2 regions of the Streptomyces sp. NBC_01216 genome follow, and region 2 is predicted to be linked to the other one. Evidence: predicted binding sites of a transcription regulator. Region 2 holds the regulator's gene; the other holds the start of a gene.

Region 1 (4,571 bases), 1.9 Mb from region 2:
CTTCCGCGACCGAATCGCCACGGACTGTCATATGCCTCTACCTTTCGGGAGCGACAAGACACGCAAACGGCCCCCGTCGGTGCGGGAACACCTGCGAGGGCCTCACCAACGAGATCGAGAAGAGCGATCTTATGGCTGACGCCGAGTTTAGTGCCGCCCCGCACCCCTTCGCCAACCCCGGCTACGGCAAGCGCACCGCGCCGTACCAAACCCCCCGCTCCACGGCGGACTTCGCGCACCTCGCGCCGCGTGAGGCCGCCGTCGCCGCGTATATCGACCGGCTGCCGGACGGCAGCGACATCTCGGTGAAGACGCCGGCCAGGCATCTCCCTTACGGCCAGTGCGCCTTGCGCACCGCCCTCACCCGCATTACCCGGGCCGGCCATCTGCGCCGTGGACGCGAGTGCCTCGACGGCCTCTGGATCACCCGGACGTGGTGGTCCCGGACCGCGCGGGACGACTCCTGGTGGTCCGCCTTCCAGCGCGGCGACGTGCCGGAGCGGAAACCCACCCGTTCCCGTGCCTACGTCCTGCTGGCCGCCCTCGGCCGGACCGACGCGGCGATGTCCCTCTCCCACACCGAGTGCCGGGCCCTCGCGCCCCTGGTCGACGCCTGGTTCGCCCGCGACGCCACCGAGGACGACGTGACGCGCGCCCTCACCCGGGGGCTGCCGGTCTCCGTCCACCACCCGGCCGCGCTCGCCCGCAGGCGCCTCACCGACAAGCTTCCGCCCGAGCCCGTGCGTCGCGAGCGCCCGCCGCTCCGCCTCCTGGAATGCGCCACCTGCGGCACCCCCGGGTACGCCGAATCGCTCCGTGACGGTGACTGCGGCCCGTGCCGGGGCGAACAGCCGCCCGCCGCACGCACCGTGCCACTCCCCGCCGCCCGGGTCCGCGACCACGCGGCGGCGGCCCGGAACGCGATGGCCGCTCCGCCCCGGGTGCCCGAATCCCCCCGCTCACCGGCCGGGACCGCGACGCCTTGACGAGGACACGTACGCGTCCCCCGTTCGCCGCTTCCCGGCCCCGCCTCGTTCCGCCGCGGGTACGCCCGAGGGCGGCACCCCCGGCTGGGAGTACCGCCCTCGTTCGCGTGATGCGAGAACGTCCGATCCGGTGAGGATCAGAAGTCCATGTCACCGCCCGGCATGCCGCCCGGAGCGGCCGCGGCGGCCTTCTCCGGCTTGTCGGCGATGACGGCCTCGGTGGTCAGGAACAGCGCGGCGATCGACGCGGCGTTCTGGAGCGCGGAGCGCGTGACCTTCGCCGGGTCGATGATGCCCTCGGCGATGAGGTCGACGTACTCGTTGGTCGCGGCGTTGAGGCCGTGGCCGACGGGCAGGTTGCGGACCTTCTCCGCCACGACGCCACCCTCGAGACCGGCGTTGATCGCGATCTGCTTCAGCGGGGCCTCGAGGGCCAGCTTCACGATCGCGGCGCCCGTGGCCTCGTCGCCCGTGAGGTCACCCTCGAGCTTCTCGAAGACCGAGGATGCCTGCAGCAGGGCCACGCCACCACCGGCGACGATGCCCTCCTCGACGGCCGCCTTGGCGTTGCGCACGGCGTCCTCGATGCGGTGCTTGCGCTCCTTGAGCTCGACCTCGGTCGCGGCACCGGCCTTGATGACGGCCACGCCGCCGGCCAGCTTCGCGAGGCGCTCCTGGAGCTTCTCGCGGTCGTAGTCCGAGTCGGAGTTCTCGATCTCGGCACGGATCTGGTTGACGCGACCGGCGACCTGGTCGCTCTCGCCGGAGCCGTCGACGATCGTGGTCTCGTCCTTGGTGATGACGACCTTGCGGGCGCGGCCCAGCAGGTCCAGGCCGGCGTTCTCGAGCTTGAGACCGACCTCCTCGGAGATGACCGTGCCGCCCGTGAGGATGGCGATGTCGTTCAGCATGGCCTTGCGGCGGTCGCCGAAGCCGGGCGCCTTGACCGCGACGGACTTGAAGGTGCCGCGGATCTTGTTGACGACCAGCGTCGACAGGGCCTCGCCCTCGACGTCCTCGGCGATGATCAGCAGCGGCTTGCCCGACTGCATGACCTTCTCCAGGAGCGGGAGCAGGTCCTTCACGGAGGAGATCTTGGAGTTGACGATCAGGATGTACGGGTCGTCCAGGGACGCCTCCATACGCTCCATGTCGGTGGCGAAGTACGCCGAGATGTAGCCCTTGTCGAAGCGCATACCCTCGGTGAGCTCGAGCTCCAGACCGAAGGTCTGGGACTCCTCGACGGTGATGACGCCTTCCTTGCCGACCTTGTCCATGGCCTCGGCGATGAGCTCGCCGATCTGGGTGTCGGCGGCGGAGATGGAGGCCGTGGAAGCGATCTGCTCCTTGGTCTCGACATCCTTCGCCTGCTCGAGCAGGGCGGCGGAGACGGCCTCGACGGCCTTCTCGATGCCGCGCTTGAGGGCCATCGGGTTGGCGCCGGCGGCGACGTTGCGCAGGCCCTCGCGGACGAGCGCCTGGGCGAGAACGGTCGCGGTGGTCGTACCGTCGCCGGCGACGTCGTCCGTCTTCTTGGCGACTTCCTTGACCAGCTCGGCGCCGATCTTCTCGTACGGGTCCTCGAGCTCGATCTCCTTGGCGATGGACACGCCATCGTTGGTGATCGTGGGGGCGCCCCACTTCTTCTCGAGGACGACGTTGCGACCCTTCGGGCCGAGGGTGACCTTGACGGCGTCAGCGAGCTGGTTCATGCCGCGCTCGAGACCGCGCCGGGCCTCCTCGTCGAACGCGATGATCTTGGCCATGTGAAGTGGTCCTCCCGGACATGGGGTGGATAACGCTCCAGGACCGCGCCGACGCCCGCGACGGACGGCCTGCGTACCCGATGGTTCCTTGCCCCACCTGGCCGCGGGCCTCGTCTGCCCGATCCTCGTCAGCACTCTCACCTTCAGAGTGCTAACGCCAATGATTAGCACTCGACCCCGGAGAGTGCAAGACCGTTCCGAAGGACGTCGGCCGGGGGCCGGGGCCCGGCGGGGCGGGCGCGCGGCCCCTGTCCGGGGTGCCGGACGGCTCGACGCGGCCGGTGCGACCAGGGCGCACGACGGTGCCGCGGCGCCGCGGCACGACCGCGGACGGCGACGGCACGGCGGGCCCGGCACCCGGCGGAACGAGCCGGCGACACGCCGGGAAGGACGGGCGGAGGCGCGGCGGGGGCGCGGTGCGGGTGCCCGTGCGGGTGGGGACGGCGCACGGTCGGCCCGGGGCGCCGGGGAACGCACGAGGGGTCCGCATCCTCACCGGATGCGGACCCCTCGTGCGTGAGTGCGTATGTGGTGGCCGATGGCGCCGCGCTCAGACGGCGAGCTTGACCATGTCCGCCTGCGGACCCTTCTGGCCCTGCGAGATCTCGAACTCGACTCGCTGACCCTCTTCAAGGGTGCGGTAGCCGTCCATCTGGATCGCGCTGTAGTGGACGAATACATCCGCACCACCGTCGACCGCGATGAAGCCGTAGCCCTTCTCCGCGTTGAACCACTTGACGGTGCCCTGAGCCATGCCTAACTCCCCTATTACTGGCCCTTGCGCGGGACCACACCTCGCGGCCCCGGGTCAGACCCTGCGCCGGAACGCGTCGACCGCGGCTGAATGTATCTGCCCAACTGCCCTCTGCAACAGGGCAATCGGGCGAGAATTCTGGGCACGCGAGAAAGGAGGATTAAGGAGGATCCGCTGAATCCCGGGGCAAGTCGGGCCCGGCAAAACGCGCAGAAGGTACACAAGACTCGAACACTTTGGCTGCTTCTTGTCAGGTCGAGGCGCATTCTCATATGCACCCGGCATGAGCAGCGGAGGGGGTTTCCCCAACTCTATCGTGCTCAACCATGCAGAATTGCCCCTTCCGTTTCTCGACGGAAGGGGCAATTCAGGTGACTGCGGGTAACTCCCGGGGCGTCAGCAGCCTCCGGCGACCGCCGGGATGATGGAGACGCCGGCGCCGTCCGGCGTCACCGTCTCCAGTCCCTGCTCGAAGCGGACGTCGTCGTCGTTGACGTACACGTTCACGAAACGGCGCAGCTTGCCCTGGTCGTCCAGGACACGGGCCGCGATGCCCGTGTGGTTCTTCTCCAGGTCGGCGATGACCTCGGAGAGGGTGGTGCCCTCCGCCGGGACCTCGGCCTGACCGCCCGTGTAGGTACGGAGGATGGTGGGGATGCGGACCTTGACGCTCATGGGAGTGCTGCCTTCCGTAACGGGGGTGGTCAGTGGGCCAGGCCGGCGTCGCGGAACGCGTCGAGGCTCGGGCGGATGGTGGCGGTCGCCTGCGAGGTCTCGGCCACCGCGTCCAGCGTCTTGAGGCCGTCGCCGGTGTTGAGGACCACGGTGGTCAGGTTCGGGTCGATGAGGCCGGCCTCGATCAGCTTCTTGGTGACGCCGACCGTCACGCCGCCGGCCGTCTCGGCGAAGATGCCCTCGGTCCGCGCGAGCAGCTTGATCGCCTCGACGACCTGCTCGTCGTCCACGTCCTCCACCGCGCCGCCCGTGCGGCGGGCGATGTCCAGGACGTACGGGCCGTCGGCCGGGTTGCCGATCGCCAGGGACTTGGCGATCGTGTTCGGCTTC
Region 2 (4,571 bases):
GATGCGTGATGCCGCGGCCCTGCAGGGGGATCGACTGCCCGGACTGCGTGCCCGGCCTGATGTCGACCTCCTCCATCCCGTCCAGCGTCTGGAGCGGCACCTTGGTGCCGAGCGCACCCGCCGTCATCGGGATGGTGACCGTGCAGTGCAGGTCGTCGCCGCGGCGCTGGAAGACCTCGTGCGGGACCTCGTGGATCTCGACGTACAGGTCGCCGGCGGGACCGCCGCCGGGACCCACCTCACCCTCGCCGGCCAGCTGGATCCGGGTGCCGTTGTCGACACCGGCCGGGATCTTCACGGTGAGGGTGCGGCGCGAACGGACCCGTCCGTCGCCGGCGCACTCCGGGCACGGGGTCGGGACGACGGTGCCGAAGCCCTGGCACTGGGGGCAGGGACGCGAGGTCATGACCTGGCCCAGGAAGGACCGGGTGACCTGCGAGACCTCGCCACGGCCGCGGCACATGTCACAGGTCTGCGCGGAGGTGCCGGGTGCGGCGCCCTCGCCGGAGCACGTCGTGCAGACGACCGCCGTGTCGACCTGGATGTCCTTCGTCGTGCCGAAGGCGGCCTCGTTGAGATCGATCTCCAGACGGATCATGGCGTCCTGGCCGCGGCGGGTGCGCGAGCGCGGCCCGCGCTGCGACGCCGTGCCGAAGAACGCGTCCATGATGTCCGAGAAGTTCCCGAAGCCGCCGGCGCCGAAGCCGCCGGCGCCACCGCCGCCTCCAGCCTGGGAGAGCGGGTCCCCGCCGAGGTCGTAGACCTGCTTCTTCTGCGGGTCCGACAACACCTCGTAGGCGGCGTTGATCTCCTTGAAGCGCTCCTGCGTCTTCGGATCGGGATTGACGTCCGGGTGCAGCTCGCGGGCGAGCCTCCGGAACGCCTTCTTGATCTCGTCCTGGGAGGCGTCGCGGCGTACGCCGAGTACGGCGTAGTAGTCCGTGGCCACTTACGACTCCGCCAGGATCTGTCCGACGTAACGTGCCACTGCGCGTACCGCTCCCATCGTTCCGGGGTAGTCCATGCGGGTCGGTCCGACCACGCCGAGTTTGGCGACTGCCTCGTCGCCCGAACCGTAGCCGACCGCGACGACGGACGTGGAGGTGAGCCCCTCGTGGGCGTTCTCGTGCCCGATCCGTACGGTCATGCCCGAGTCCTTGGCCTCGCCGAGCAGCTTGAGGAGCACGACCTGTTCCTCGAGCGCCTCCAGCACCGGCCTGATCATGAGGGGGAAGTCGTGCCCGAAGCGGGTGAGATTGGCGGTACCGCCGATCATCAGCCGTTCCTCGTGCTCTTCCACCAGGGTTTCCAGCAGGGTCGCGAGCACCGCCGTGACCGTGCCGCGGTCCTCCGTCTCCTCGAAGGACTCCGGAAGATCCTGCACCAGTTGCGGCACATCCGCGAAACGGCGGCCGACGACCCGGCTGTTGAGCCGGGCCCGCAGATCAGCCAGCGAGGTCTCGCCGAAGGGCGCCGGGCAGTCGATCATCCGTTGCTCGACCCGTCCGGTGTCCGTGATCAGCACCAGCATCAGCCGGGCGGGCGCCAGCGAGAGCAGCTCCACGTGCCGGACCGTCGAACGGGTCAGCGAGGGGTACTGCACGACGGCGACCTGCCGGGTCAGCTGCGCGAGCAGCCGGACGGTGCGCCCGACGACGTCGTCCAGGTCGACGGCGCCGTCCAGGAAGTTGTGGATGGCGCGCCGCTCCGGGGTCGACAGCGGCTTGACGCCGGCGAGCCGGTCGACGAAGAGTCGGTAGCCCTTGTCCGTGGGGATGCGTCCGGCGCTGGTGTGGGGCTGGGCGATGAAGCCCTCTTCCTCCAGGACGGCCATGTCGTTGCGGACGGTGGCGGGTGAGACCCCCAGCCGGTGACGCTCCGTGAGCGCCTTGGAGCCGACCGGTTCCTCCGTCCCGACGTAGTCCTGGACGATGGCGCGCAGCACCTCGAGTCTGCGTTCGCTGAGCATGGGCACACCTCCAGCTGTCGTCCCGGTTGCTCCGTGTTTGGCACTCGTGTCGTCCGAGTGCCAGGAATCCCCCGGCCAGTGTACGGCGGCGGGCATCGCTCCTGGCAAGGAGGCCGAGTCCCCGCCTGCCGCGTCGTAGCGGATAGCGTCGCCGCATGAATGTCGCTTGGGAAGAGCTCGGCTGGGAACGACTCGGTGACGGAATCGGGCGGCGCCGTCTGCCGGTCTGGGACGCCACGGTGGGCCTGGTGCTGGGCGAGACGGCCGTCCTGCTGTACGACACGGGCTCCTCGCTCCGCGAGGGCGCGGAGCTGCGGGCTCAGGTACGGGCGCTGACCGGGGGCCGGAGAGTGACGCACATCGCACTGAGCCACCCGCACTTCGACCACGTCCTGGGCACCGCCGTCTTCGCGGGAGCCGAGGTGTACGGCGCGGTGGGGCTCGACGCGCTGCTGCGGCGGGAGGCCGGCGCGCTGCGGGCGTCCGCGGTGGAGCACGGGGTGGACGCGCACGTGGCGGAGGAGGCGGTCGACGTGCTGGTGAGCCCGCGCCACACGGTGTCCGGCGAGTGGACCCTCGACCTGGGTGGCCGACGGGTGCTGCTGGCCAACGTGGGTCCCGGTCACTCCGGCCACGATCTGGCGCTGCTCGTCCCCGACGCGGACGGCGGCCCGGAGGTCGTGTTCTGCGGCGACCTGGTCGAGGAGTCCGGTGAGCCACAGGCCGGGCGGGACGCGATCCCGGCACGCTGGCCGGCGGCGCTCGACCGGCTGCTGCTACTGGGCGGTACGGACGCGGTGTACGTGCCCGGGCACGGAGCGACGGTCGACGCAACGTTCGTACGGACGCAGCGCGATGAGCTGGCACAGCGCTTCGGAGTGTCATAACGTCGCGCGAATGCGCAGCTACAACCCGGACCTGACGCCCCCTTGGAAGCGGTCGGCACCCGTCGCGGAGGTCCCCGCGAAGGCGGACCTCGTCGTCGAGGAGGTCGCGACCGGCTTCTGCGGGGCGGTGATCCGCTGCGAGGCGGGCACGGTGACCCTGGAGGACCGCTTCGGCAAGCACCGGGTCTTCCCGATGGAACCGCGCGGCTTCCTGCTGGAGGGCCGGGTGGTGACGCTGGTCCGCCCGTCGGCGGCGGCCCCGGCGGGTCCCGCCCGGACCGCCTCGGGCTCGATCGCGGTACCGGGCGCGCGGGCACGGGTCGCACGGGCGGGGCGTATCTACGTGGAGGGCCGCCACGACGCCGAACTCGTCGAGCGGGTCTGGGGCGACGACCTGCGGGTCGAGGGCGTCGTCGTGGAGTACCTGGAGGGCGTCGACGACCTGCCGGCCGTCGTCGCGGAGTTCGGTCCGGCGCCCGACGCACGGCTCGGTGTCCTGGTGGACCATCTGGTGCCCGGCTCGAAGGAGCAACGCCTGGCGGCCTCGGTCACGGGCGAGGACGTGCTCGTCGTCGGCCACCCGTACATCGACGTCTGGGAGGCGGTGAAACCGTCCTCCGTGGGCATCCCCGCGTGGCCGTCCGTCCCGCGCGGCCAGGACTGGAAGACGGGCGTCTGCAGGGCGCTCGGCTGGCCGGAGAACACCGGCGCGGCCTGGCAGCACATCCTGTCGAAGGTCCGCACCTACAAGGATCTGGAACCGGCGCTGCTGGGCCGGGTGGAGGAGCTGATCGACTTCGTGACGGAGCCGTAGCCGGCTCCCGGCCGCCGGTGGCGTGCGGCCGGGACGCGGGAACGGCGGACGCCTCCTCGCGGACGCGGCGGTCAGTCGACCAGGTCGCGGACCACCGCGTCCGCGAGGAGGCGTCCGCGCAGGGTCAGGACCGCACGGCCCGCGCGGTACGGCTCCGCCTGGAGCAAGCCGTCCGTGAGCGCCTTGCGGGAGGCGGCCAGGCCCGCAGGGGCCAGCAGCCCCAGCTCCACGCCCTCCCGGAGGCGCAGCTCCAGCAGGATGCGCTCCACCCGCCGGTCCTCCGCGGACAGCAGCTCCCGGCCGGCGCCGGGCGAGCGTCCTTCCCCGAGGGCCGCCGCGTAGGCGCCCGGGTGCTTCACGTTCCACCACCGCACGCCGCCGACGTGGCTGTGGGCGCCCGGACCGGCGCCCCACCAGTCGGCTCCGCGCCAGTACAGCTCGTTGTGCAGGCAGCGCCCGGCCTCGGAGGTCGCCCAGTTCGACACCTCGTACCACGCGAATCCGGCCTGCGCGAAAACGGAGTCGGCGATCAGATAGCGGTCCGCGTGGACGTCGTCGTCGGTCATCGGGACCTCGCCGCGGCGGATCCGCCGCGCCAGCTGCGTACCCTCCTCCACGATCAACGCGTAGGCGCTGACGTGGTCGGGTCCGGCCCCGATCGCCGCGTCGAGCGACGCCCGCCAGTCGTCGTCGCTCTCGCCGGGCGTGCCGTAGATGAGGTCCAGATTCACGTGCTCGAAGCCCGCGGCCCGCGCTTCGGCCACACACGCCTCGGGACGGCCGGGCGTGTGGGTCCGGTCCAGGACCTTCAGGACGTGCTGCCGCGCGCTCTGCATCCCGAAGGAGATCCGGTTGAAGCCTCCCGCGCGCAGTTCCGCCAGGTAGGCGGGGTCCACCGACT

What was found. Region 2 encodes HrcA, which represses chaperone genes, less so after heat shock. Its sites were predicted from a motif close to TTNGCACTCNGNNNNNCNGAGTGCNAA; they were not measured.
Region 1: groL (chaperonin GroEL) is a predicted target of HrcA. The motif match lies at 2,917-2,943, and genes of this name have one in related genera.

The regions. Positions count from the first base shown of each region.
Region 1 covers NZ_CP108677.1:3,110,138-3,114,708, forward strand. The annotation lists gene OG393_RS13445 (hypothetical protein) at 132-986, shown strand; gene groL (chaperonin GroEL) at 1,124-2,752, opposite strand; gene OG393_RS13455 (cold-shock protein) at 3,303-3,506, opposite strand; gene OG393_RS13460 (MoaD/ThiS family protein) at 3,903-4,181, opposite strand; gene thrC (threonine synthase) at 4,211-4,571, opposite strand, start outside.
Region 2 covers NZ_CP108677.1:4,988,758-4,993,328, reverse strand. The annotation lists gene dnaJ (molecular chaperone DnaJ) at 1-949, opposite strand, end outside; gene hrcA (heat-inducible transcriptional repressor HrcA) at 950-1,969, opposite strand; gene OG393_RS22215 (MBL fold metallo-hydrolase) at 2,125-2,856, shown strand; gene OG393_RS22210 (DUF3097 domain-containing protein) at 2,867-3,670, shown strand; gene hemW (radical SAM family heme chaperone HemW) at 3,742-4,571, opposite strand, start outside.